DNA from 2 places in the Halomonas kalidii genome. Region 1 is predicted to be linked to the other one. Evidence: predicted binding sites of a transcription regulator. Region 1 holds the regulator's gene; the other holds the start of a gene.
The links. Region 1 encodes FNR, which switches genes on or off when oxygen is low (the NO sensors DNR and NnrR bind a similar motif). Its sites were predicted from a motif close to TTGATNTANATCAA; they were not measured.
Positions count from the first base shown of each region.

Region 2: a site for FNR is predicted at 2,204-2,217, ahead of kdgD (5-dehydro-4-deoxyglucarate dehydratase). Genes of this name have one in related genera too.

Region 1 is NZ_JASCQN010000051.1:305,102-317,192, reverse strand. Features, by position in the region: gene hemN (oxygen-independent coproporphyrinogen III oxidase) at 1-903, shown strand, start outside; gene fnr (fumarate/nitrate reduction transcriptional regulator Fnr) at 1,005-1,748, shown strand; gene ttcA (tRNA 2-thiocytidine(32) synthetase TtcA) at 2,088-2,990, opposite strand; gene QLQ85_RS18020 (3'-5' exonuclease) at 3,129-3,755, opposite strand; gene QLQ85_RS18015 (DUF294 nucleotidyltransferase-like domain-containing protein) at 3,804-5,627, opposite strand; gene QLQ85_RS18010 (DUF4212 domain-containing protein) at 6,151-6,411, shown strand; gene QLQ85_RS18005 (sodium:solute symporter family protein) at 6,418-8,214, shown strand; gene QLQ85_RS18000 (hypothetical protein) at 8,312-8,827, shown strand; gene QLQ85_RS17995 (hybrid sensor histidine kinase/response regulator) at 8,971-12,091, shown strand, end outside.
Region 2 is NZ_JASCQN010000027.1:56,525-68,615, reverse strand. Features, by position in the region: gene QLQ85_RS06650 (NAD(P)H-dependent glycerol-3-phosphate dehydrogenase) at 1-636, shown strand, start outside; gene sixA (phosphohistidine phosphatase SixA) at 629-1,111, shown strand; gene QLQ85_RS06640 (AEC family transporter) at 1,108-2,055, opposite strand; gene kdgD (5-dehydro-4-deoxyglucarate dehydratase) at 2,287-3,204, shown strand; gene QLQ85_RS06630 (type 2 periplasmic-binding domain-containing protein) at 3,234-4,289, shown strand; gene QLQ85_RS06625 (tripartite tricarboxylate transporter TctB family protein) at 4,397-4,840, shown strand; gene QLQ85_RS06620 (tripartite tricarboxylate transporter permease) at 4,858-6,366, shown strand; gene garD (galactarate dehydratase) at 6,400-7,962, shown strand; gene QLQ85_RS06610 (enolase C-terminal domain-like protein) at 8,016-9,341, shown strand; gene QLQ85_RS06605 (FadR/GntR family transcriptional regulator) at 9,425-10,150, shown strand; gene QLQ85_RS06600 (aldehyde dehydrogenase (NADP(+))) at 10,175-11,743, shown strand.

The DNA of each region.
Region 1 (12,091 bases):
CGCCATCTGCAGGCCCTTGGCTTCAACCGCCTGAGCCTCGGTGTCCAGGACCTGGACCTCAGGGTGCAGCGGGCCATCAACCGGGTTCAGCCCCGGGTGCTCACCGAATCGTTGATCGACGAAGCCGACCGTCTCGGCTTTCGCTCGCTCAACCTCGACCTGATCGTCGGCCTGCCGCTGCAGACCCGCGACAGCTTCGCCGAGACCCTGGCGCAGGTGATCGCCATGGCCCCGGCCCGACTCTCGGTCTTCAACTACGTCCACCGGCCCGAGCGCTTCACGTCCCAGCGCCGCATCCATGTCGAGGACCTGCCCGATTCCGAGGAGACGCTGGCGATGCTGCAAGCCACCCTCGAGATGCTGTCCTCGGCAGGCTATGTGCACATCGGCATGGACCACTTCGCCCGCCCCGACGACAGCCTGGCGATAGCCCAACGCCAGGGCACCCTCACGCGCACCTTCCAGGGCTACTCCAGCCATGCCCCGTGTGACCTGGTCGGACTCGGCGTCTCGGCGATCAGCCGGGTCGATGACGTCTATGCCCAGAATCCCGCGGCACTCGCCGCCTACGAGAGGGCGCTGGACGCCGGCCACCTGGCCACCGCCCGAGGGCGGCGCCTGACGTTCGACGACCGCCTCCGGCGACACGCCATCGAACGACTGGTGTGCGACATGGCGCTCGACCTCGAGGCACTGGGCCGCACCTTCGGGGTCGATGCCGAGACCTACCTGGCCGACACCTTGATCCGGCTCGAGGTGGCCGAACGCGACGGCCTGGTGACCCGGGTGGGCCCCCGGCTCCTCGTCACGCCGATCGGCCGGCTACTGATCCAGCACCTCGCCATGGCCTTCGACGCCCACGCGCCGCCGCCCCTGGCGACGAGCGACTCCCGTATCGCGTGAGGGACTACCTCCAATGGCGGGAGGCTACCTCCAAAGGGATGCTTTGCCGGCCTGGGGTAATCCTCCATAATGGCGACAGAGTCACCATCATGGAGGAGAGCATGCCTGATACCGCGACCGGCGGGCGGCGTTCCCTGCTGCACGAGACCCGCTGCCAGACCTGCAGCCTCAGCTCGCTCTGCCTGCCGCTGGCGCTCGAGCTCCAGGACATGGACCAGTTCGATGCCATCATCCGGCGCCGCGCCCCCCTGAAGAAGGGCGAGACACTGTTCCGCCAGGACAGCGCCTTCACCAGTGTCTACGCCGTGCGCTCGGGCAGCCTCAAGCAGGTCACCACCGAGGGCAGCGGCGAGGACCAGCTGACCAACTTCTACCTGCCCAGCGAACTGGTGGGCCTCGATGGCATCGACGAGGAGCGCTATCCCGGCACGGTGGTGGCGCTCGAGACCACCACCGTGTGCGAGATTCCCTTCGACCGCCTCGACGCCCTCTCCGAGGAGCTTCCGGAGCTGCGCGCCCAGCTCTACCGCAGCATGAGCAAGGAGATGCGCGACGATCGCCGCATGATGCGGCTGCTGTCGCGCAAGACCGCCGACCAGCGACTGGCGACCTTCTTCGCCGGCCTCTCGGATCGTTTCCGCCGCCGCGGCTATTCGCCCTACAGCTTCCGACTCTCCATGTCCCGGGCCGACATCGGCAACTACCTGGGGCTGGCGGTGGAGACGGTGAGCCGCATCCTCGGCCGCTTCCAGACGCAGGGCCTGGTGGCCGTCTCCGGCCGCGAGGTCAATATCCTCGACCTGGCGGCGCTGACCAAGGTCGCCGAGGAGGAAGGCGCCCGCTAGCGCCGAGCCATAAGCAGCCCCCCCCGCTGGAATACCACATCCAGCGGAGGTTTCTGTTGGACAGCAGGGGCAAAGAGTCGCGGCTTACCCGGCGACAGGCCTGCGCGGAGGCGCTGTGAACCCTTCCCTGGGCGCTACATTTGCCCTGCTGCGCTCTCGCATCCTGCTCCGCTTGCAGGACCGGTGTTGGCCATCCATGGCCAACCCGTTCGGCGGGAAGAACATCCACTGGATGTTCTTCGTATTTCCGCCTCACCCCTGGCAAATGACCTCCGCGTCGGCCTGTCCCCGGCGCCGCTCGCGTGGTGGGAACGGGTCCGCCATCCCTTCTTTCGGCACCTACAACTCGTTGAGGATATCGATGCGGTCGGCCTGCCGCCGGGCCTGTTTCTCCTCCAGGCCGGCGAAGTCGAACAGCTCGCGGTCGGCGAGCTGCGAGGGCGCCACGTTGGTCACCGCCTTGAACATGCTCTCGAGCCGGCCGGAGTGCCTGGCCTCCCATTCGGCGAGCATCTCCTTGACCACCTGGCGCTGCAGGTTGGGCTGCGAGCCGCAGAGATTGCAGGGGATGATCGGGAAGTCCATCAGCCGCGCGAACTCGGCGATGTCCGCCTCCCGGCAATAGGCCAGCGGACGGATGACGATGTTCCGGCCATCGTCGGAGAGCAGCTTGGGCGGCATCGCCTTGAGGCTGCCGCCGAAGAACAGGTTGAGGAACAGCGTCTCGAGGATGTCCTCGCGATGGTGGCCCAGGGCGATCTTGGTGGCACCGATCTCCTCGGCGAAGCCGTAGAGCGAGCCGCGACGCAGCCGCGAACAGAGCGCACAGGTGGTCTTGCCCTCGGGGGTCTTCTCCTTGACCACCGAATAGGTGTCGCGCTCGAGGATGTGGTACTCCACCCCGATGCCGTCCAGGTACTCGGGCAATACATGCTCGGGAAAACCGGGTTGCTTCTGGTCGAGGTTGACCGCCACCAGCGAGAAGTTGACCGGGGCATTGCGCTGCAGGCTGCGCAGGACCTCGAGCATGGTGTAGCTGTCCTTGCCGCCGGACAGGCAGACCATCACCCGATCGCCTTCGCGGATCATCTCGAAATCGATGATGGCATTGCCCACCTGGCGTCGCAGGCGCTTCTGCAGCTTGTTGAACTCGCGCTTGCCCTTCCCATCGAGGGGTGTGGCGTCGTCTTCCGTGACAGGAACGTCAGCGGGGCTAGGGTCGAAGATCACGGCATCTTGCATGGTCGGGGCACTGCCAGAGCGGCTGGAAATGACGGGTGCCTATCCTACCACCGCCGCCGCCAGCTGGCGACGGGACGGTATGGCGTCGACGGCCCGGGGGAAGCACATACCCTGGGTGACCCTGGAAACGAGCCGGCCTCACGAGCTCCGCTTCGCCAGCATGGCACCCCGCTCCAGGCGCAGGTACATGAGTGCCGTGGTCACCGCATCGCCCAGGGCGGTGTGGCGCCCCATCACCGGCACCCCCAGGGCGCCGGCCACCTGCTCGAAGCGCAGGCCGGGCTCGATCTCGGGGTGGCTGCGGCGTAGCTGCCGGACATAGGTATGCGCCACGTCGATGCCGGCATTGGGCAGGTCGAAACCGAAGCGTGGTCGCAGCTCCCGGTTGATGATCGACAGGTCGAAGTCCAGGCACCAGCCCACCAGCGGCCGGTTGCCGATGAATTCCAGGAAGCGGCTCAGCGCCGTCTCGATGCTCTCGCCACCTTCCAGGTCGATGCCACGCAGGCCATGGATGCATATCGAGTCTCCGCTCAACGAGGCGGGACGCTGCAGGCGCAGGTCCAGCGATTCGCTGGCCAGCACCCGGTCGCCGCGGATCTTCACCGCGGCCAGCGATACCAGCTCGGCACTGCGGGTATCGAGCCCGGTGGTCTCGCTGTCGATGGCCACCAGCTCGTCACCGGTGTAGGGCTGGAACAGCCAGGCGTAGTAGCCGTCGGCCTGGCGGCGCCGATCGGCGGCCCGGCGCAGTACCTTGAGCATGGGTTGACCTCCTGTAGGTAGTGTCGATCCCTGAAAGAACGCCCCGTATCACGAATATTCCAGGTGAAAGCGGTGCGACAGACGCTGCTTGAAATCCTTGACGATATGCAGCGCCTCGCGAAGCAGGTCGCGCTCCAGCGACGAGAGCTCCTGGACCACCACCCGGTCGGGCTTCTTGCCCTTGTCGCCCTCACCGCCCAGGCGTGCCAGTTGCTGCTCGAGGCGCAACTGGGTGAACAGCGACAGCGCCTCGCCCAGGTCCTCGGCGAAGCGAGCCTCCAGGCGGCCGTCCTCGGCCAGCGCCTCCAGGCGCTCCAGGGTCGAGGTGACGTGGATGCCTCGTTCCAGCGCCATGGCGCGCACCCCGTGGACGATGGGAAAGATGCCGCCCTTCTTGATGTCGATGCCGTGCTGGGGCTTCTTCAACGAGCCGAACAGGGTCAGCGGGGTGGAGAAACGCAACGCCGGGCGGGCAAAGTAGGAGAGCAGGATCTCGTCCCGGGAGCAGCGTTCGAACAACTCCTCGCGGACCTGTTCGAGCAACACCGGATTGCCCGCCACCGCGTGGGAGTCGAGCATGATGGCGAGCTTCATCAGGCTGTCGCCATCACGACTGGTCGCCCAACGGGCGATGCGGCCGCGCCACTGGGTCACGCTGCCGACCCACTCCGGGTTGGAGACCATGATATTGCCCGGGCAGGGCGGATAGCCGAGCTCGATCAGGGTCTCGGTGAACCGCTGCATCTGCTCGGCGCAGTCGGGCCAATCGAGGTCATCGGCCAGGATCAGGCCATTGTCCTGGTCGGTCTTGAGAATCTGCTCCCCGCGCCCCTCGCTGCCCATCACCATCAGGCAGCTGTCGCGGCGATGGGGCTCGTCGATCAAAAAGCCCCAGGCCTTGTTCATGATGCGACCGTTCAGGGCCGCCAGCAGGCCCATGGCGAAGCGCAGCTTGACCCCCTGGGCCATCAGCGCCCTCACCAGCTCCGGGGTGCGCCGGCTGGCCGCGGCCAACGCCTCGAGGCTGTCCGCCTGTTCCACCTGCAGGCTGACGACATAGCTGCGGCTGGAGAAGTAGCTGAGCACGTCGGTCAGCTCCACCACGCCGCAGGGCACGTCCTGCTCCATGACGACCACCCGCTCGACCTGGTGGCGGGTCATCACCACCAGCACCTCGAACAGGTACTGGTCAGGGGTCACCGTCACCAGCTCGAAGTGGGCGACCGCCTGCACCGGACTGTCCTGCGCGCGACCTTCCAGCACCAGGGCGTTGAGCAGATCGGTCTTGGTGACCATGCCCGCCCCCTGGTCGCCGTTGACCAGCAGGCTGTCGGCGTGACTGTCATGCAGGGTGGCCACCGCCTCGGCGATGGTCGAGGCCGGCCCCACGCAGAGCGGCTCGCGCATGCACTCGCTGACCCTGGCCAGCATGAAGCCGGCCATGGTCACGCCGCCCTCGGCGCGCTGCTCGGTCAACAGGCGAGCCTTGTGGGCCAGGGTCTGGCGAAAGAACTCGGCGAACGGCGGGTAGTCGTCGCACAGTTGCAGGAACAGCGCCTTCGGCAGCAGGTAACAGAGGCTCTCCTGCTCGGCACGGAAGCGATAGCGGCTCTTGCCGTTGAGGATGCTGATGGCGCCGAACAGGTCGCCTTGGGTGTAGTGGCCGATGCGCTCACGCGCGCTGGGGAGGGTCGTGTCCAGTTCCGCGACCTCGCCCTTGTGGATGATGAAGACGAACTCTCCGGGCTGACCGGTTTCGAGAATGATCTCGTCACGGTCGAAGTAGGCCAGGTCGACGCCACTGCGAACGCGCTCGCGTCCTTCATCATCCAGAAAGGTGAATGGCGGTTGAGAGAGATCGACATCGACCATGGGGCTGTCCTCGTTAGGCGGCTGTCTCACCCCGCAGGTTCATAAGCACATGACAGCCACGGTGGCTTCAAGATAGCAAAGTGGCGATTCAAGAAAGAACCTAGACAATCGTCCTATCCTTACCGACTTAGACCAACGTCATAACGGACACATGATTAGACTATCGTCCCATGCATGACCGGCTAGACCATCGTCCTATGCTCGCCTTGCGGGATTCGAAAACAACAGAGCGATTACAACGTAACTACTTGTTTTATAATTAAAAAAAACGACACCCTTCCATCGGTATTTTTTCATGATACCAAAGTCTGGGATTTATTTTTCCCACTCATTGCCCAGTATCAACCATGAGTCATGCAGGGTAATCGCACGTCGACAATCCTTGCCGTCCACAGGCAGGCAACGTCCTCGCACGGGACAACCTTCCGATGGATAGTCGTTGTATACGTGCGATTGACCTGATGGGTCTTGGGATCGATCGGTGCAACTTCTCACCCCCCAATAACAAGTGGAGAGCAACACCATGGCAGATGAGAAATCCAATGCCGCGACTTACTGGAAGGCGAATGTCCGCCTGATTACCGGTTGCCTGATTGTCTGGGCGCTGGTGTCCTACGGCTTCGCGATCCTGCTGCGCCCCCTGTTGTCGGGCATCCCCATCGGTGGTACGGACCTGGGGTTCTGGTTCGCCCAGCAGGGATCCATCCTGACCTTCATCGGCCTCATTTTCTTCTATGCCTGGAGAATGAACCGGCTGGATAAACAGTTTGGCCTCGGGGAGTAAGCCAGCATGAGTCAGTTTGCCATCAACCTGCTGTTCGTGGGCGCCTCCTTCGCCCTCTATATCGGTATCGCGGTCTGGGCCCGTGCCGGTTCGACCAAGGACTTCTACGTCGCCGGTGGCGGCGTGCACCCGATCACCAACGGCATGGCGACCGCCGCTGACTGGATGTCCGCGGCCTCCTTCATCTCCATGGCGGGCCTGCTCGCCTCGGGTGGTTACGCCAACTCCTCCTTCCTCATGGGTTGGACGGGCGGCTACGTCATCCTGGCGATGCTGCTGGCACCCTACCTGCGCAAGTTCGGCAAGTTCACCGTGCCCGACTTCATCGGTGACCGCTTCTACAGCAATACCGCCCGCCTGGTGGCCGTGGTCTGCCTGGTGGTGGCCTCCGTCACCTACGTCATCGGCCAGATGACCGGCGCCGGCGTGGCCTTCTCCCGCTTCCTGGAAGTCAGCAACACCTGGGGCATCTGGATCGCCGCCTTCATCGTCTTCCTCTACGCGGTATTCGGTGGCATGAAGGGCATCACCTACACCCAGGTGGCCCAGTACGTGGTGCTGATCATCGCCTACACCATCCCCGCCGTCTTCATCGCCCTGCAGCTGACCGGCAACCCCATCCCCATGTTCGGCATGTTCAGCGTGCACAACGAATCCGGCATGCCGCTGCTGGCCAAGCTCAGTGAAGTGCTGGTCGAACTGGGCTTCCGGGACTACGCCGCCGACGTGGACAACAAGCTCAACATGGTGCTGTTCACCCTGTCGCTGATGGTGGGTACCGCGGGCCTGCCCCACGTGATCATCCGCTTCTTCACCGTGCCCCGGGTGGCCGATGCGCGCTGGTCCGCCGGCTGGGCCCTGGTGTTCATCGCCCTGCTCTACCTGACCGCGCCGGCGGTGGCCTCCATGGCACGCCTGAACCTGCTGACCACCGTCTATCCGGAGGCGAGTGGCCAGGTGGAGAACTACGAGGAGGCGATGGGCGACGCCCTGCTCTACGCGGAGCGGCCCGAGTGGGTGCGGACCTGGGAAGAGACCGGGCTGATCACCTTCGACGACCTCAACGACGACGGCCGCATCCAGCTCTACAACGACGGCAACGAGGCCTTCGCGCCAACCGCCGCAGAGCGTGGCTGGGAAGGCAACGAACTGACCGTCAACAACGACATCCTGGTATTGGCCAATCCGGAAATCGCCAACCTGCCCGGATGGGTCATCGGCCTGATCGCCGCCGGGGGCATCGCCGCGGCACTCTCCACCGCTGCGGGGCTGTTGCTGGCGATCTCCTCGGCCATCAGCCATGACCTGATCAAGACCACCATCAACCCCAACATCACCGAGAAGGGCGAGATGCTGGCGGCCCGCATCTCCATGGGCGGGGCCATCCTGCTGGCCACCTACCTGGGCCTGAACCCGCCCGGCTTCGCGGCCCAGACGGTGGCCCTGGCCTTCGGTATCGCGGGTGCCTCGCTGTTCCCGGCCCTGATGATGGGTATCTTCTCCAAGCGGGTGAACAACAAGGGCGCGGTTGCCGGCATGCTGGCCGGCCTGATCGCCACCCTGCTGTATATCTTCACCTACCTTGGCTGGTTGTTCATTCCCGACACCAACATGCTGCCGAACACGCCGGACAACTGGATCCTCGGCATCTCGCCGCTCTCCTTCGGTGCGATCGGCGCGATGATCAACTTCGCCGTGGCCTTCGCCGTCTCCAGTGCGACCGAAGAACCTCCGCAGGAGATCCAGGACCTGGTCGAGAGCGTTCGCTTCCCGAAAGGCGCTGGCGCTGCGATTGACCACTAAGCCATAATGGGTTCCTGACGCAGCGAGCCTGCGTCATGGAACCAAACCGGATCGGGCTTCCATGGGGAAGCCCGATTTCTTTGAGGAAGGTCGATTTATGTTATGGCATTTGATTGGCGCGATCTTTGCTGGTTTGGGCGCTGCGGGGATCGGCCTGATATTACGCTTCATCAGCGGCAAGCGACTGCCGCGCTGGATCATTCCCGTCTGTGCCGGCCTCGGCATGCTGGGGTACCAGATCCACTACGAGTACTCCTGGTTCAGCCAGAAACAGGGCCAGCTGCCCGAGTCGGCCCGGGTCGTCTCCATCGAGAAGGGCGGGGCCTTCTGGCGGCCCTGGACCTACGCCTTCCCCATGACCACGGCGTTCAGTGTCGTGGACCGGGACAACCTGGTGCCGAGGCAGGTGGAAGACCACCGACTGGTCGAATTCATCCTCTATCGCTTCGAGAGACAGTACGTGGACCAGGTGACACACCAGGCCTGGCTGATGAACTGCACCACCCGGTCCCAACTGCCCCTGGTCGGTGAGGAGCGCCGGCCACGCTTCGCCGAACTGAGCAGCGTCGACGCCGACGCCCCGCTGTTCCAGGCGGTATGCGCCGACGCCTGATGCCGGCCCCTCACCGTTTCGGCTGCCGAGCGGAGACTACGCTTAGCCACCGCTAGCCATGCGGCTTGGGGCTCCAGCAGCTCCCGGCTGCCCTCCCGGGCGGCATTGCCCTAGAATGGGCGCACAGAGAGGGGAGAGTGCGCATGTTCGCTGGCTGGCTGCTGATCGCCGTTTCGTTGCTCTATATCGCCGTGCTGTTCGCCATCGCCTGGCGGGGCGATCGGCATGCCCGCGAGCACGGCGCCAGCCGGCGCCGCCCGGTAGTCTACAGCCTGGCGCTGGCCATCTACTGCACCTCCTGGACCTTCTACGGCGCCGTCGGCCAGGCGGCCACCGCCGGCTGGTCCTTCGCCAGCATCTACGTCGGGCCGATCCTGACGTTCCTGCTGTTCTGGCCGGTGCTGGCCAAGATGATCCGCGTCGCCAAGCACCAGAACGTCACCTCGATCGCCGACTTCATCGCCTCGCGCTACGGCAAGACCCAATCCCTGGCGGCCTTCGCCAGCCTGGTGGCGCTGATCGGCACCCTGCCCTACATCGCCCTGCAGTTGAAGGCGGTATCCACCTCCTTCGCCGTGCTCACCGATGCCGCCGACATCACCCGCACCCCGCTGTTCGGTGACACCGCCTTCTACGTAGCGCTGGTGATGGCGGCCTTCGCCATCCTCTTCGGCACTCGCCACACCGATGCCACCGAGCACCACGAGGGGCTGATCCACGCCGTGGCCTTCGAGTCGCTGGTCAAGCTGATCGCCTTCCTGGTGCTCGGGGCCTACGTCACCTGGGGCATGTTCGATGGCCTCGGCGACCTGCTGGGACGGGCCGAGACCCAACTCGAGCTGCAGCGTCAGCTCGCCCAGCAGGACTTCGGCCAGAGCTTCTGGGCCCAGACCCTGCTCGCCATGCTGGCCATCCTCTGCCTGCCCCGCCAGTTCCACGTGGCGGTGGTGGAGAATACCCACCGCGACGATGCCACCAAGGCGCGCTGGCTCTTCCCGCTCTACCTGGTGGCCTTCGCCTTCTTCGTGTTGCCGCTGGCCGCCGCCGGCCTGACGATGTTCGCCGACAGCGGCATCGAGCCGGATACCTATGTACTGGCGCTGCCCATGGCCGCCAACAACGAGTGGCTGACCCTGCTCACCTTCATCGGCGGCTTCTCGGCGGCCACCGGCATGGTGATCGTCGCCGCCGTGGCGGTGTCGATCATGATCTCCAACGAGATCGTGATCCCGGCGCTGTTCCGTCTGCGCTGGTTCGACACCAAGGCACGCGACTACGGCCGCCTGGTGCTGCGCGCGCGGCGCATCACCATCGCCGCGATCCTGGCCATGGCCTACGGCTTCTACCAGTTGATCGGCGAATTCACCTCGCTCGCCTCCATCGGCATGCTCTCGTTCGCGGCTGCCGCCCAGTTCGCCCCGGCGCTGATCGGCGGGCTCTACTGGAAGCGCGGCAACCGCCTCGGGGTGATCGTCGGCATGAACGTCGGCTTCGCCATCTGGGCCTACAGCCTGCTGATGCCGGCGATGATCTCCGCCGGCGTGCTGCCGGCGCACTGGCTCGCCGGCGGACCGCTCGGCATCGCCTGGCTCACGCCCACCTCGCTGTTCGGCCTCAACGTCGGCGACAGCTTCACCCACGGCGTCATGCTCTCGCTCGGCATCAACCTGTTCTGCTACATCTTCGTCTCGCAGATGACGCCCCAGCGGGTAGTCGAGCGCATCCAGGCCTCGCTGTTCGTCGACAGCGTCGAGACCCGCCAGACCTCGGTGAATCGCCCCTGGACCGGCGCCACCACCGTCGGCGACCTCAAGGTGCTGTGCGAGCGCTTTCTCGGGGCCGGCCAGGTGAGCCGTGCCTTCGACGACTACGCCCGGCGCACCGGCAAGACGCTGGACGACAGCACCCGCGCCTCCATCGACGTGATCCAGTTCACCGAGCGCTTCCTGGCCTCGGTGCTCGGTGCCTCCTCGGCGCGCATCGTGGTCAACTCGGCGCTGCAGGGCCGCGGCATCGGCATCTCGGACGTGATCTCCATCGTCGACGAGGCCTCCCAGGTACTGGAGTTCAACCGCGCCCTGCTGCAGGCCACCATCGAGAACATCAATCAGGGCATCAGCGTGGTCGACCAGAACCTGCGGCTGGTGGTGTGGAACCAGCGTTACCTGGAGCTGTTCCGCTTCCCCGACCACCTGATCCGGGTCGGCGCCCCCATCGACCGTATCTTTCGCTACAACGCCCACAACGGCGAGTACGGCCCCGGCGACCCGGAGGAGCACGTGCAGCTGTTGCTCGACAACATCCGCGAGGGCCAGCCCCATCGCTACGTGCGCTATCGCCAGGACGGCAGCGTGCTCGAGGTCCAGGGTAACCCCATGCCCGGTGGCGGCTTCGTCTATACCTACCAGGACATCACCCAGCAGAAGCGCATCGAGGAGGCGCTGATCCGCTCGGAGAACAACATCCGCATCTACACCGACAACGTGCCGGCGCTGATCGCCTACTTCGACAAGGAGTGCCGCTATCTCTTCACCAACCGCGCCTACGAGCAGGCCTTCGGCATCGACCGCAATGCGGTGATCGGCAAGCACATCGAGCAGGTGATCTCCCCGGAGATGGCCCGCGATCGGGCCCCCTGGATCGAACGCGCCCTGGCCGGCGAGCGGGTCAGTTTCGAGGTCTCGCTGGCCCTGCCCGAGGGAACCCGCCACATGCTGGTCACCTACACGCCGCACTTCGGCGACAGCGGCGCGATCCTCGGCTTCTTCTCGCTCTACCAGGACATCACCGAGCGGCGCCTCGCGGAGATCGCCCTCAAGGAGACCAACGAGACCCTGGAGGAGCGGGTCCGCGAGCGGACCCAGGCGCTCTCCGAGGCCAACGCCGCCCTGCGCCAGGAGAACCGGGTGCGCGCCGAGGCGGAGCTGGCCCTGCGCCAGGCCAAGCAGCTTGCCGAAGATGCCAACGCCTCCAAGACCCGCTTCCTGGCCGCTGCCAGCCACGACCTGCTGCAGCCGCTCAACGCCGCGCGGCTGTTCACCTCGGCGCTTTCCCAGGAGATGGATGCGGTGGACATGCGGCGCACCATCGGCCATATCGACAACTCGCTGCAGGCCGCCGAGGAGTTGCTCGGCACCCTGCTCGACATCTCCAAGCTCGACGCCGGGGCCCTGACGCCGCGGCGCAACCACTTCGCCCTGGCCGATGTCTTCCGCCCGCTGCGCGCCGAGTTCGAGGTGATGGCCGAGGAGCGTGGCCTCGACC
Region 2 (12,091 bases), on a different contig from region 1:
ATCGCCCAGAAGCAGCTCACCGCCACGGTGATCGCCAGCGACGACCCGGAAACCCGCACCTGGGTGCAGACGGCGCTGGGCTGCGACTACTTCCGGGTCTACGCCAACAACGACCGCTACGGCGTGGAGTTGGGCGGGGCGCTCAAGAACATCTATGCCATCGCCGCCGGCATGGCGGCAGCGCTGGGCATGGGCGAGAACACCCGCAGCATGCTGATGACCCGGGCGCTGGCCGAGATGAGCCGTTTCGCCGTGGATCAGGGCGCCAACCCGATGACCTTCCTCGGGCTCGCCGGGGTCGGCGACCTGATCGTCACCTGCTCGTCGAGCCTGTCGCGCAACTATCGGGTGGGCCAGGCCCTGGGCGAGGGCAGGACCCTGGACGAGGCCATCGAGGCGCTGGGCCAGGTGGCGGAAGGGGTCAACACCGTGCGCCTGGTGCGCGACAAGGCCCGTCAGGACGGCGTCTACATGCCGCTCGCCGAGGGGCTCTACCAGGTGCTGTTCGAGGGCGTGCCGGCCCGCGATATGGCCCGCATGCTGATGCTCGGCGAGCAGAGCAGCGACGTCGAGTTCATCCTTTCCCGCGAGGACGTTCAACAGGCCCACCGGGACTCCGGGGGGCAGGATGGCTGAGCGACTGCTGATCATGCGCCACGGCGAGGCGGCACCGGGCCATCCGGATCCGGAGCGTGTCCTCACCGAGCGGGGGAGGCACGAGGCCGCCCGCATGGGGGACTGGCTGGCCGGTCGCGGGGACCTTTCGCCTGCACGCCTGCGCCTGTTGGCGAGCCCCTATGCGCGTGCCCGGCAGACCGCGGAGCGGGTCGCCGCATCGCTGGGGTGCGAGGTCGAGATCCTGCCGCTCCTCACCCCCGACGATTCCCCCGCGGCGGTGGTCGACTGGCTGCTCGAACACGAGGGTGACGGGCCGTTGCTGCTGGTCAGTCATATGCCGTTGGTGGGCGCCCTCACGGGGCTGCTGGTGGAAGGGCGGGCCGATCGCGGATGCGGCTTTCCCACCGCTGGCCTGGCCGAGCTCTCGGCCGAGGTCTGGGTGGCGGGCTGCGCCCAGCTCGAGCGCTTCACCGCGCCGGCGGACCTCGCCTAGATCAAACCGGCGGCCTTCAGGCCGAAGGCCCCCAGGGTGATGGTCACGCTGGCCATCAGGGTGCTCAGAGCGATGATGTTGGCGGTGAGGGCCGCATTGCCGCCCATGGCCTTGGCCATCACGAAGGCGGCCGCCGCCGTGGGGCTGGCGAAGAACAGGAAGAGCACCCCGAGTTCGCGCCCCTCGAAGCCGACCAGCCAGGCCGCGCCCGTGGCCAGCGCCGGCAGGGCGACCATCTTCATCAGGCTGGTCTCCAGGGCCAGCCCTCCCGACACCTTCACCGAGCGCAGCGACAGGGTGGCGCCCACGCAGATCAGCGCCAGCGGCAGGGTGAGGGAGGCGAAATAGCCGGCGGACGTCATCAGCCAGATCGGCAGCTCCACCTCCAGGGCAGCCACCGGCACGGCCGCCACCACCGCCAGGATCAGCGGGTTGCGCACGATATGCGCGAAGATGCTGCGCCAGTTCGCGCTGCGTCCCGGCCGATGGCTGGCCAACGCCACCACCGAGAAGGCGTTGTAGGTGAGGATCACCACTCCCAGCAGCAAACCTCCCGTCGAGAGCCCCGCCTCGCCGTACATGCCGGCCGCCAGCGCCAGGCCGACGATGCCGCAGTTACCGCGGAAGGCGCCCTGGATGCAGCTGCCACGATCGGCGTAGGGCACTCTCAGGATGGCCCAGCCCCAGCTCGCCAGGAAGCTGCACAGGGTGGCCAGGGCGAAGAAGGCCAGCAGGGCCGGGTTGAGGGTGGCGTCCAGATCGGCGCGGATGATGCTGAGGAAGATCAGCGCCGGCATGGTGCCCCGGAACACCAGCTGCGAGGCGGTCGTCACGAAGGCGTAATCGATCCAGGTCAGGCGCCTGAGCAGGTAGCCGATGAACACCATGACGAAGACCGGCAGGGTGACATTCAGGCTGGCGAGCAGCAGGGCGCCAAGGCTCATGGGGGGCTCCATGTCGAGGTGAGCAGGCGCCATGATACCCCTTAGCCGGCGAAGCGTCTCCGCACGGGCGGCCCGTCGTGCAACTTTGGTCGTAATTTGCCGATTCCTGCTTGCCTGGTGCTGCGAGGGTGATTAGGTTGTTATTTGTATGATGTATGACAACAAGTGATTGTCGGTCACCCGAGAGGCGGTCGGGGAGCCCCTGGCCCCGGAAAGCATGAGGATGGTTGCGTGAAGTTTTCCAGAGAAGCAGTGGTAAAGGCCATCGGCGATGGCCTGCTGTCGTTTCCTATTACGGACTTCGATCAGGAGGGCCGCTTCGACGCCGAGAGCTATCGCCGGCGGCTGGAGTGGTTCATCAGTCACGACATCTCGGCGGTATTCGTCGCCGGTGGCACCGGTGAGTTCTTCAACCTGTCGCTCGATGAATTCCGCGAGATCGTGCGCGTCGCCGTGGAGACGGTGGACGGCAAGCTGCCGGTGATCGCCAGCGCCGGCTTGAGCGTCGAGAGCGGCAGGGCCTTCGCCGAGGCGGCCGAGGAGGCGGGCGCCGACGGTATCCTGCTGATGCCGCCTTACCTCACCGAGTGCCCCCAGGAGGGGCTGGTCGAGTATGCCCGGCAGATCTGTGATGCCACCGCCGTGAACGTCATCTACTACAACCGTGGCAATGGCATCCTCGATGCCGGGTCGGTCCAGGCACTGGCCGATGCCTGCCCCAATCTGATCGGTCTCAAGGATGGCAAGGGCGACATCCAGGCGCTCAACAAGATCGTCAAGACCGTGGGCGATCGCCTGGTCTACGTGGGCGGCGTGCCCACCGCCGAGATCTTCGCCGAGGCCTATCTGTCCATCGGCGTCAACACCTACTCCTCGGCCGTGTTCAACTTCGTGCCCGACATGGCCGTGACCTTCTACCAGGAACTTCGCAAGGGTAACCGCGAGGTCGTCAAGCTGATCACCCGCGACTTCTTCATTCCCTTCGTGGACCTCAGGGATCGCAAGAAGGGCTATGCCGTCAGCCTGATCAAGGCCGGTGCCGAGATCATCGGCCGTCCGGCGGGTAGCGTGCGCGCGCCCCTGACCATGCCCACTGCCGAGGAGCGCCAGCGGCTCGAGACGCTGGTGGGTATCGCCAAGCAACTATAAATCGACAACCAGCAGAAAGAGGTGAAAGCATGACCGTATCCAAGAAGACACTGGCAGGACTGGGTTCCGCCGTCGTCATGGCATCGATGACCCTCGGTGCCGGCATCGCCATGGCCCAGGAGGGCCAGCTGCGCGGCAACGTTCGGGTCGTGATCGGCTCCACGTCGACCGGGGGCGACACCTACCAGAACTCCACCATCGTGGTGGACAAGCTGGCCGAGCACCTCGACCTCAACATGAAGGTCGATGCGGTCGGTGCGAGTTCGGCGTTCCGCACCCTGGACCGCGATTCCCGCGGCAACACCCTGATGATTTTCCACGATCAGTCTTATCTCGGACACCTGTATGGTGTGGAGGGCTACGAGAATATCTTCGAGAAGTACACCGTCGGGCCGACCGTGGCGATCAACCCGGGTAATGCCTACCTGGTCCCCAAGGACTCCCCGTACCAGACCCTCGACGACATCATCGCGGCGGTGGGCGACGGCGAGACCGTGCGGGTGGCAATCCAGCCGGGCGGCGTCTCCGAGATCGGCTTCAGTGCCCTGAAGAACGCTATTTCCATCGAGCACCCGGGGCAGGAGGACAACCTGGTTGCCGTCAATACCGGATCCCAGTCGGACAAGAACCAGCAGCTCTTCGATGGTCAGGCCGACGTGATCAATGGCACCGTGCAGGCCAACGAGCAGTACACCCGCCTGCCGGAGGACGACCAGAAGGCCATGCGCTTCGTCTGGCTGACAGCCCGCCAGGGCACCATCGAGCAGGCACCCGAGGATGGGCTCGGCCAGACTACCCGCGAGCAGCTGCTCGAGTACGTCGAGCCCAACGTCCACGTCACCATGGGCGACGACGAGACCTTCACCTTCGATAAGGAATTCTTCTTCCTCTACAACAAGGACATGGATCCGGGCATCGTCGAGCAGATCGATGAGGCGCTCACCGAGATCTATGCCGAGGGTGAGATCCAGGAGGTGCAGAAGAACTCCTTCTTCATCCCCAACTTCAGGCCCTCGGAAGAGGCCTCGGAGTACCTGTACGAGAAGATGTCTCGCTACGAAGGCATCATCGACAACATCAAGTAAGCGATCCGGGCACCGGTGGCCCATGTCCCCGGTGTCCTCACCATAGGGTGTGAATCGCTATAGAACAATGATGGGCAGGCTGTCCTCCTGCCCATGCCGGAGCCGCTATGGAATCAGGTCTGTCAAGTCTGCTCAGCGTCTCGATAGATTTCGAGACCTCCCATCTGTTCTTCCCGACGATTATCCACTGGGTCATGGCGGGGCTTTTCGCCTTGATCCTGGTCACGAAGGTGGTCCCCTTCCTGGCCGAGGTGAAGCGGGGGGAGCGTACCCTGCCCATCGTGGGGGAGGCCATGGATGGTTTCCGTTTCTTCGGCACCCTCGCCCTGATCGTGGCGTATTTCTACCTGATGGCGGTGGTGGGCAATCTCTTCCCCTATACGGGCTACGGTTTCCTGTTCGTCTCGATGGCCTTCATCCTGCTGATGTCGCTGATGTACATGCATGAGTGGACGAAGAAGACCGTGACCATCGTGGTGATCAACGCCGTCGTTGCGCCCGGTCTGGCCTGGTTCATCCTGGCCAAGCTGTTCAACATCACCCTGCCGTGACCGAAGCGAGTGCCGCCATGGAATTCCTGTCACTTCTCGATATTACCTTCTTTCTTCTCACCGGATTCGGGGCCCTGATCGGCATCATCTTCGGCGCGATCCCCGGCATGACCGCCACCATGGCGGTGGCGGTCTGCCTGCCGCTGACCTATGCCCTGGGCCTGCACCACGGCCTGGCACTGCTGCTGGGCCTCTACGTGGGCGGCATTTCGGGTGGTATGGTGCCGGCGGTCCTGCTCAACATTCCCGGTACGCCGTCCTCGATCACCACCACCTTCGACGGCTATCCCATGGCCCGCAAGGGGGAGGGGGAGAAGGCCCTGCGGGTCTGTGTCATCGCCTCGGTCGTCGGGGGGCTGATCAGTGCCGCCGTGCTCTTCCTGTTCGCGCCCATGCTGGCGGACTTCTCGATCAAGTTTTCCTACGTGGAGAAGTTCCTGATCATCCTGCTGGCCCTGAGCGTCATCGCCTCCCTGTCGAGCAGCATGCTGGTCGGCATCTTCAGCGGGGTGATCGGCATCTGGTTGAGCCTGATCGGTGACTACAGCATCTCCGATGGCGGCAACGGCAAGACGCGCCTGATGTTCGACTTCATGGAGCCCTACCTGTTCGAGGGCTTCTCCCTGCTGCCGGTGCTGATCGGCATCTTCGGCATCTCCACCATCCTGCTCGAGGCCGAGAAGGGGGTGAAGAGCGACCTTTCGAACGAGCGCGTCAAGATCGGCAAGGGCGGTGGTTTCTCACTCTCGATCTTCAAGGGACGCCTGACCAATCTGGTGCGCTCGTCCTTCATCGGGACCTTCGTGGGCATGCTGCCGGGGGTCGGGGGCAGTGCCGCCTCGGTGCTGGCCTACACCCAGGAGAAGAACCTGGCACGGGATTCCTCGCAGATGGGCAAGGGCGCACCCCAGGGGCTCATCGCCTCGGAATCGGCCAACAATGCCCTGACCGGTGGCGCCCTGATTCCGCTGCTCTCGCTGGGCATACCCGGCGACTCCACCACCGCCGTGTTGATCGGCGCCTTCACCCTGCAGGGCATCCAGGTGGGGCCGCTGTTCATTCCCGAGAACTCAGAGACCTGGTACGTCATGATGACGGCGCTGGTGTTCGCCAACTTCGTGATGTTCTTCCTGATGTTCTATGCCATCAAGCACATCGCCAAGGTGGTCATGGTACCCAAGCATATTCTCTTTCCGATCATCGTGATGATGTGCGTGGTGGGGGCCTATGCGATCAACTACGGCATCATGTTCGATGTCTGGACGCTGCTGATCTTCGGCATCCTCGGCTACCTGATCCAGAAGATCGGCCTGGAGGTGGCGCCGCTGATCATCGGCTTCATCCTGGGCAGTCAGGCGGAGGTCTATTTCGTCAAGAGCCTCGAGTCGTTCGGGACCCTGTCGATCTTCTTCACCAAGAGTCCCATCGCGGTGGTGCTGTGGCTGCTGATCCTGGCCTCGGTGGTGTTCTCGGTCGTGATGAGCCTGAAGAGCCGCGCCAAGCGTCGTCAGGAACTGCTCGGCTGAGCATCCACCCCAGGCATAGTGAAGAGGAACCCTATGAGCGCTTTCGAAGGCAAGATCATCAAGGTCCACCCCGACGACAATGTCGCCATCGTGGTCGAAGCGGGGGGGCTCGCCGAGGGCCAGGCGCTGGGCGAGGGCCTGGTCGCGACCGGCCGGATCCCCCAGGGCCATAAGCTGGCCCTCACCGACATCGCCGTCGATGAGCCCATCGTTCGTTACGGCGAGGTCATCGGCAACGCCGTGGTGGCGATCGCCCGGGGCGAGCACGTCGACGAAGCCAGGGTGCGGCTGCCCCGGGCGCCAGCCCTGGGCGACCTGCCGCTCGCCACGCGGCCGGCCCCGGATGCCGAACCGCTCGAGGGCTACACCTTCGAGGGCTTCCGCAACCCGGACGGCAGCGTGGGCACCAGGAACGTGCTGGGCATCACCACCAGCGTGCAGTGCGTGGCCGGTACGGTGGATTACGTGGTGGGGCGTATCAAGCGTGAGCTGCTACCCCGCTATCCCAACGTCGACGATGTGGTGGGGCTCAACCACTCCTATGGGTGCGGGGTTGCCATCAATGCACCTGCGGCCATCGTGCCGATCCGCACGCTGAAGAACATCGCCCTGAACCCCAACTTCGGCAACGAGGTAATGGTCATCGGCCTGGGATGCGAGAAACTGCAGCCTTCCACCCTGCTCGACGACCGGCCCGTCAGGATCTACGAGAACACCGAGGCGGCGGATCCCGACGCCAACGTGCTGAGTCTGCAGGACGAGTCCTTCCAGGGCTTCGGCGAGATGGTCGAGGGCATCATGGCCATGGCCGAGCGCCACCTCGAGCGCCTGAATCGTCGCCGCCGCGAGACCTGCCCGGCGTCCGACCTGGTGGTAGGCATGCAGTGCGGCGGCAGCGACGCCTTCTCGGGGGTCACCGCGAACCCCGCCGTGGGCTTCGCCACCGACCTGATCGTGCGCGCCGGTGGCAGCGTGATGTTCTCCGAGGTCACCGAGGTGCGCGATGCCATCCATCTGCTGATGCCCCGCGCCATCGATGAGGAAGTGGGAAGAGCGCTTATCGAACAGATGGCGTGGTACGACGACTATCTCTCCCAGGGGCAGGCCGATCGCAGCGCCAACCCTTCCCCCGGCAACAAGAAAGGGGGACTTTCCAACGTTGTCGAGAAGGCGCTGGGGTCGGTCATCAAGTCCGGCAACTCGCCTATCGTAGACGTCATCGGCCCCGGCGAACGGCTGCGCCGCAAGGGGCTGACCTTCGCCGCCACGCCGGCCAGCGATTTCATCTGCGGCACCCTGCAACTGGCGGCCGGCATGAACCTTCAGGTGTTCACCACCGGCCGCGGTACACCTTATGGCCTAGCGATGGTGCCGGTGCTCAAGGTCTCCACCAACTCGCAGCTGGGGCGACGCTGGCACGACATCATCGACCTGGATGCGGGGCGTATCGCCACCGGCGACGCCAGCATCGAGGAGGTGGGCTGGGAGCTGTTTCACCTGATCCTCGACGTGGCGAGCGGTCGCCAGCAGGCCGCGGCCGACCGGCTGGGCATCCACAACGACCTGGTGCTGTTCAATCCGGCTCCCGTGACCTGAGCCCGGCAGGAAGACATCCCGCCTGGGCCGATAATTCAAGAGGCAAGAATCTTATGTTTCCGAAGATCAAGAAGATGCGTGTCGTGCCGGTGGCCGGCTATGACGGCTTCCTGTTGAACCTCAGCGGCGGGCACGCGCCCTGGTTCATCCGCTGTGTGGTCATCCTCGAGGACAATGCCGGTAACCAGGGGGTCGGGGAGATCCCCTCCAGTGCCGGCATCCTCAAGGGGCTGGAGCAGTGCCGCGAGCTGGTGGAAGGTTCACGGATCAACGATATCAAGCAGACGCTGAACCGGGTCCGCCTGATGCTGGCCCAGAACGGGCGCGAGGAGCGTGGTCGCCAGACCTTCGACCTGCGCGTGGCGGTGCACGTGATCACCGGCCTCGAGTCGGCCCTTTACGACCTCTATGGCCAGGCGCTGGGCATGCCGGTGGCCGACCTGCTGGGCCAGTACGGCCGCCAGCGCGACGAGGTCGAGGCCTTGGGCTACCTGTTCCTGCTCGGCGACCCGGCCAAGACGGATCTTCCCTATCCCAAGGCGACCGACCCCCAGGATGCCTGGGACGAGGTGCGCTGCCGCGAGGCGTTGACCCCGGAGGCGGTGGCCAACCTGGCCAAGGCGGCCTATGAGCGCTACGGCTTCAAGGACTTCAAGCTCAAGGGCGGTGTGCTGCGCGGCGAGGAAGAGGCCGACTGCATCCGGGCATTGTACGAGGCCTTCCCCGAGGCGCGCCTGACCCTCGACCCCAACGGCGCCTGGAAGCTCGACGAGGCGGTGCGGGTGCTGACGCCGATCCGCGACCTGCTGAGCTACGCCGAGGATCCCTGCGGCCAGGAGGAGAGCTATTCGGGCCGCGAGACCATGGCCGAGTTCAAGAAGCGCACCGGCCTGCCCACCGCGACCAACATGATCGCCACCGACTTCAAGCAGCTGCAGTACGCCGTGCAGCTCAACGCCGTGGATATCCCGCTGGCGGACTGCCACTTCTGGACCATGCAGGGCGCCGTGGCGGTGGGCGAGCTGTGCAACGAGTGGGGCATGACCTGGGGCTCCCACAGCAACAACCACTTCGATATCTCGCTGGCGATGATGACCCATGTGGCGGCGGCCTGCCCGGGCGAGATCACCGCCATCGACACCCACTGGATCTGGCAGGACGGCCAGCGCATCACCCGGAACCCGTTCCCGATCCGCGATGGCAAGCTCACGGTGCCCAAGGCGCCGGGCCTGGGCGTCGAGCTGGACGAGGAGAAGCTGATGGCGGCCCATCGCCTCTACCGGAGCCTCGACGTGACCCAGCGCAACGACGCCATGGCCATGCAGTACCTGATCCCGGGCTGGGAGTTCGATCCCAATCGGCCGGCGCTGGTGCGTTGAGGGCGACCCGGCTGTTAGACTAAAAGTCATACTTTTGGTCGGGGGGATTATTCATGGCAGAGGGTAGGGAAATGCCAGCAGGAATCGCGCGGTTGGATTTGCACAAGGTGGCGAAACAGGGAAGTCTCTCCGTCCACGTCGCCGATCAACTCGAGGCGTTGATCCTTCAGGGAAAGGTCAAGGTGGGTGAGAAGCTTCCCACCGAAAGTCAGCTGTGCGAATCCTTCGGGGTCAGCCGCACGGTGATCCGCGAGGCGATCACTCACCTCAAGTCGCTGGGGCTGGTGGAGACGCGCCGCGGAGTGGGCACCACCGTCCTGCGCTCGACGGCCGTCGAGGCACGGCCGGCGGAGCGCATCAACCCGACCACGGTGGAGGATATCCTGCATGTCCTCGAGCTGCGCCTGGCCCTGGAACCGGCGGCGGCGGAACTGGCCGCCCTGCGGCACGATGACGAGGATCGCCGCCTCATCGAGGCTACGCATGCCGCCTTCATCGAGGCCCAGGCGGAGAAGTCCCAGGCCAGGGTGGAGGACTTCGAGTTCCACCATGCCATCGCCCGGGCTACCCATAACCCCTTCTTCGAGCAGTTCTACGAGCAGCTGAGCCCTAGCGGCATCCCCCGCGCCAAGCTGCTCAGCATCGATATCAACCCGGCCGCCGCGGAGCGTTATCTCGCGCGGGTCCAGGAGGAACACGCCTATATCCTCGAGGCGATCCTGTCCCGCGACGGCGAGGCGGCCAAGGAGACTATGTTCCAGCACCTCAACCGGGCACGGAACATGTACGCGCAGTATCAGGAAAACTGAACCCCGCAAACCAAGGGAGACAGCATGACCCTACAAGGCACTTCCCTGATCGGCCAAAGCGCCGTCACCGGCGACCAGGCCGTCATCCGCGCCATCGACCCATCCAGCGGCGAGGCCCTGGCCCCCGAGTATCCGGGCCTGGACCGCGAGGCGGTCGCCCAGGCCTGCGAGCTCGCCGAGACCGCTTACGCCACGTATCGCGAGAGCTCGCTGGCGGACCGCGCGGCTTTCCTCGAAACCATCGCCGCCGAGATCGAGGCCCTGGGCGATGACCTGATCACCCGTGCCATGGCCGAGACCGGCCTGCCCCGGGCGCGCCTGGAGGGCGAGCGCGGCCGCACCTGCGGCCAATTGCGCCTGTTCGCCGCGGTGGTGCGCGCCGGCGAGTGGCTCGACGTGCGCCTCGACCCCGCGTTGCCCGAGCGTCAGCCGCTGCCGCGGGTCGACCTGCGCCAGCGCCACGTGGCCCTGGGGCCCGTCGCCGTGTTCGGCGCCTCGAACTTCCCGCTGGCCTTCAGCGTGGCCGGCGGCGACACCGCCTCGGCGCTGGCCGCCGGCTGCCCGGTGGTGGTCAAGGCCCACTCCGCCCACCCCGGCACCTCCGAGCTGGTGGGCCGCGCCGTGCAGGCCGCGGTGGCCAAGTGCGGCCTGGCCGAGGGCGTCTTCTCGGTGCTGTTCGGCGCCGGCCGCGAGGTGGGCCAGGCGCTGGTCGCCGACCCGCGCATCCAGGCGGTGGGCTTCACCGGCTCGCGCGGCGGCGGCCTGGCGCTCCAGCAGACGGCCCAGGCCCGTCCCCAGCCGATCCCGGTCTACGCCGAGATGAGCTCCATCAATCCGGTATTTCTGCTGCCGGAAGCCTTGGCAACGCGGGGTGCCGACATTGCCGAGGCCTTCGTCGCCTCGCTCAATATGGGCGCCGGGCAGTTCTGCACCAACCCGGGCCTGGTGATCGGCGTCAAGGGCGTGGCGCTCGACGCCTTCGTTCAGGCCGCCGGCGAGGCGGTCCAGGCCAGCGCCGCCCAGACCATGCTCACCCCGGGCATCCACGCCGCCTACCAGGACGGCGTGGGCCAGCTGGCCGGCGAGGCCCGCGAGATCGCCCGCGGTCAGGTAGGCGAGGGGCCCCACCAGTGCCAGGCCGCGCTGTTCGCCGCCCGCGGCGCCGACTTCCTGCACAGCGAGGCGCTGCAGGCCGAGGTATTCGGTGCCGCCGCGTTGGTCATCGAGTGCGACGACCTCGATCAGGTCAAGGCCGTGGCCGAGCATCTGGAGGGCCAGCTGACCGCCACCCTGCAGCTGGATGACGGTGACCTCGAGGCCGCGCGTACCCTGCTGCCGGTGCTCGAGCGCAAGGCCGGCCGGGTGCTGGCCAACGGCTGGCCCACCGGGGTTGAGGTGTGCCACGCCATGGTCCACGGCGGGCCCTTCCCGGCGACCTCGGACGCCCGCACCACCTCGGTGGGCAGCGCCGCCATCCAGCGCTTCCTGCGCCCGGTGTGCTACCAGAACCTGCCGGCCGGGCTCCTGCCCTCGGCGCTCCAGGACGGCAACCCGCTGAATGTCTCCCGGCTGGTGGACGGCCAGCGTGAGTGAATCCCGACGCGAGCGAGTGATGGGAGTTTTTGGCGGCCTGCGGGCCGCCTTTTTTGTGGATGCGTCAGGCATGGTGCGCAGCGCGTGACTGGCGCTGTTCCCGAAGATGGTGCCTCGGGATGACTTGGGGGTTGAAGCGTGGTAGAGGGCGCCACATCCGACGAGTGATCCAGGAGCTGATCCCAGTCCTGCGGGGCTGGGGCAGCGGATCGAGGTCGGCCCCGCTAGCTGGCGGTAACGCTGATGCTGCGATCTGTGCAGCAGGAATAGGGTTACCGCCAGGAAAGTGAGCGGGTCTCTAGCAAAATCCTCGCCATTGAGGCTTTCGTTTTATCGACCATGGTCTCT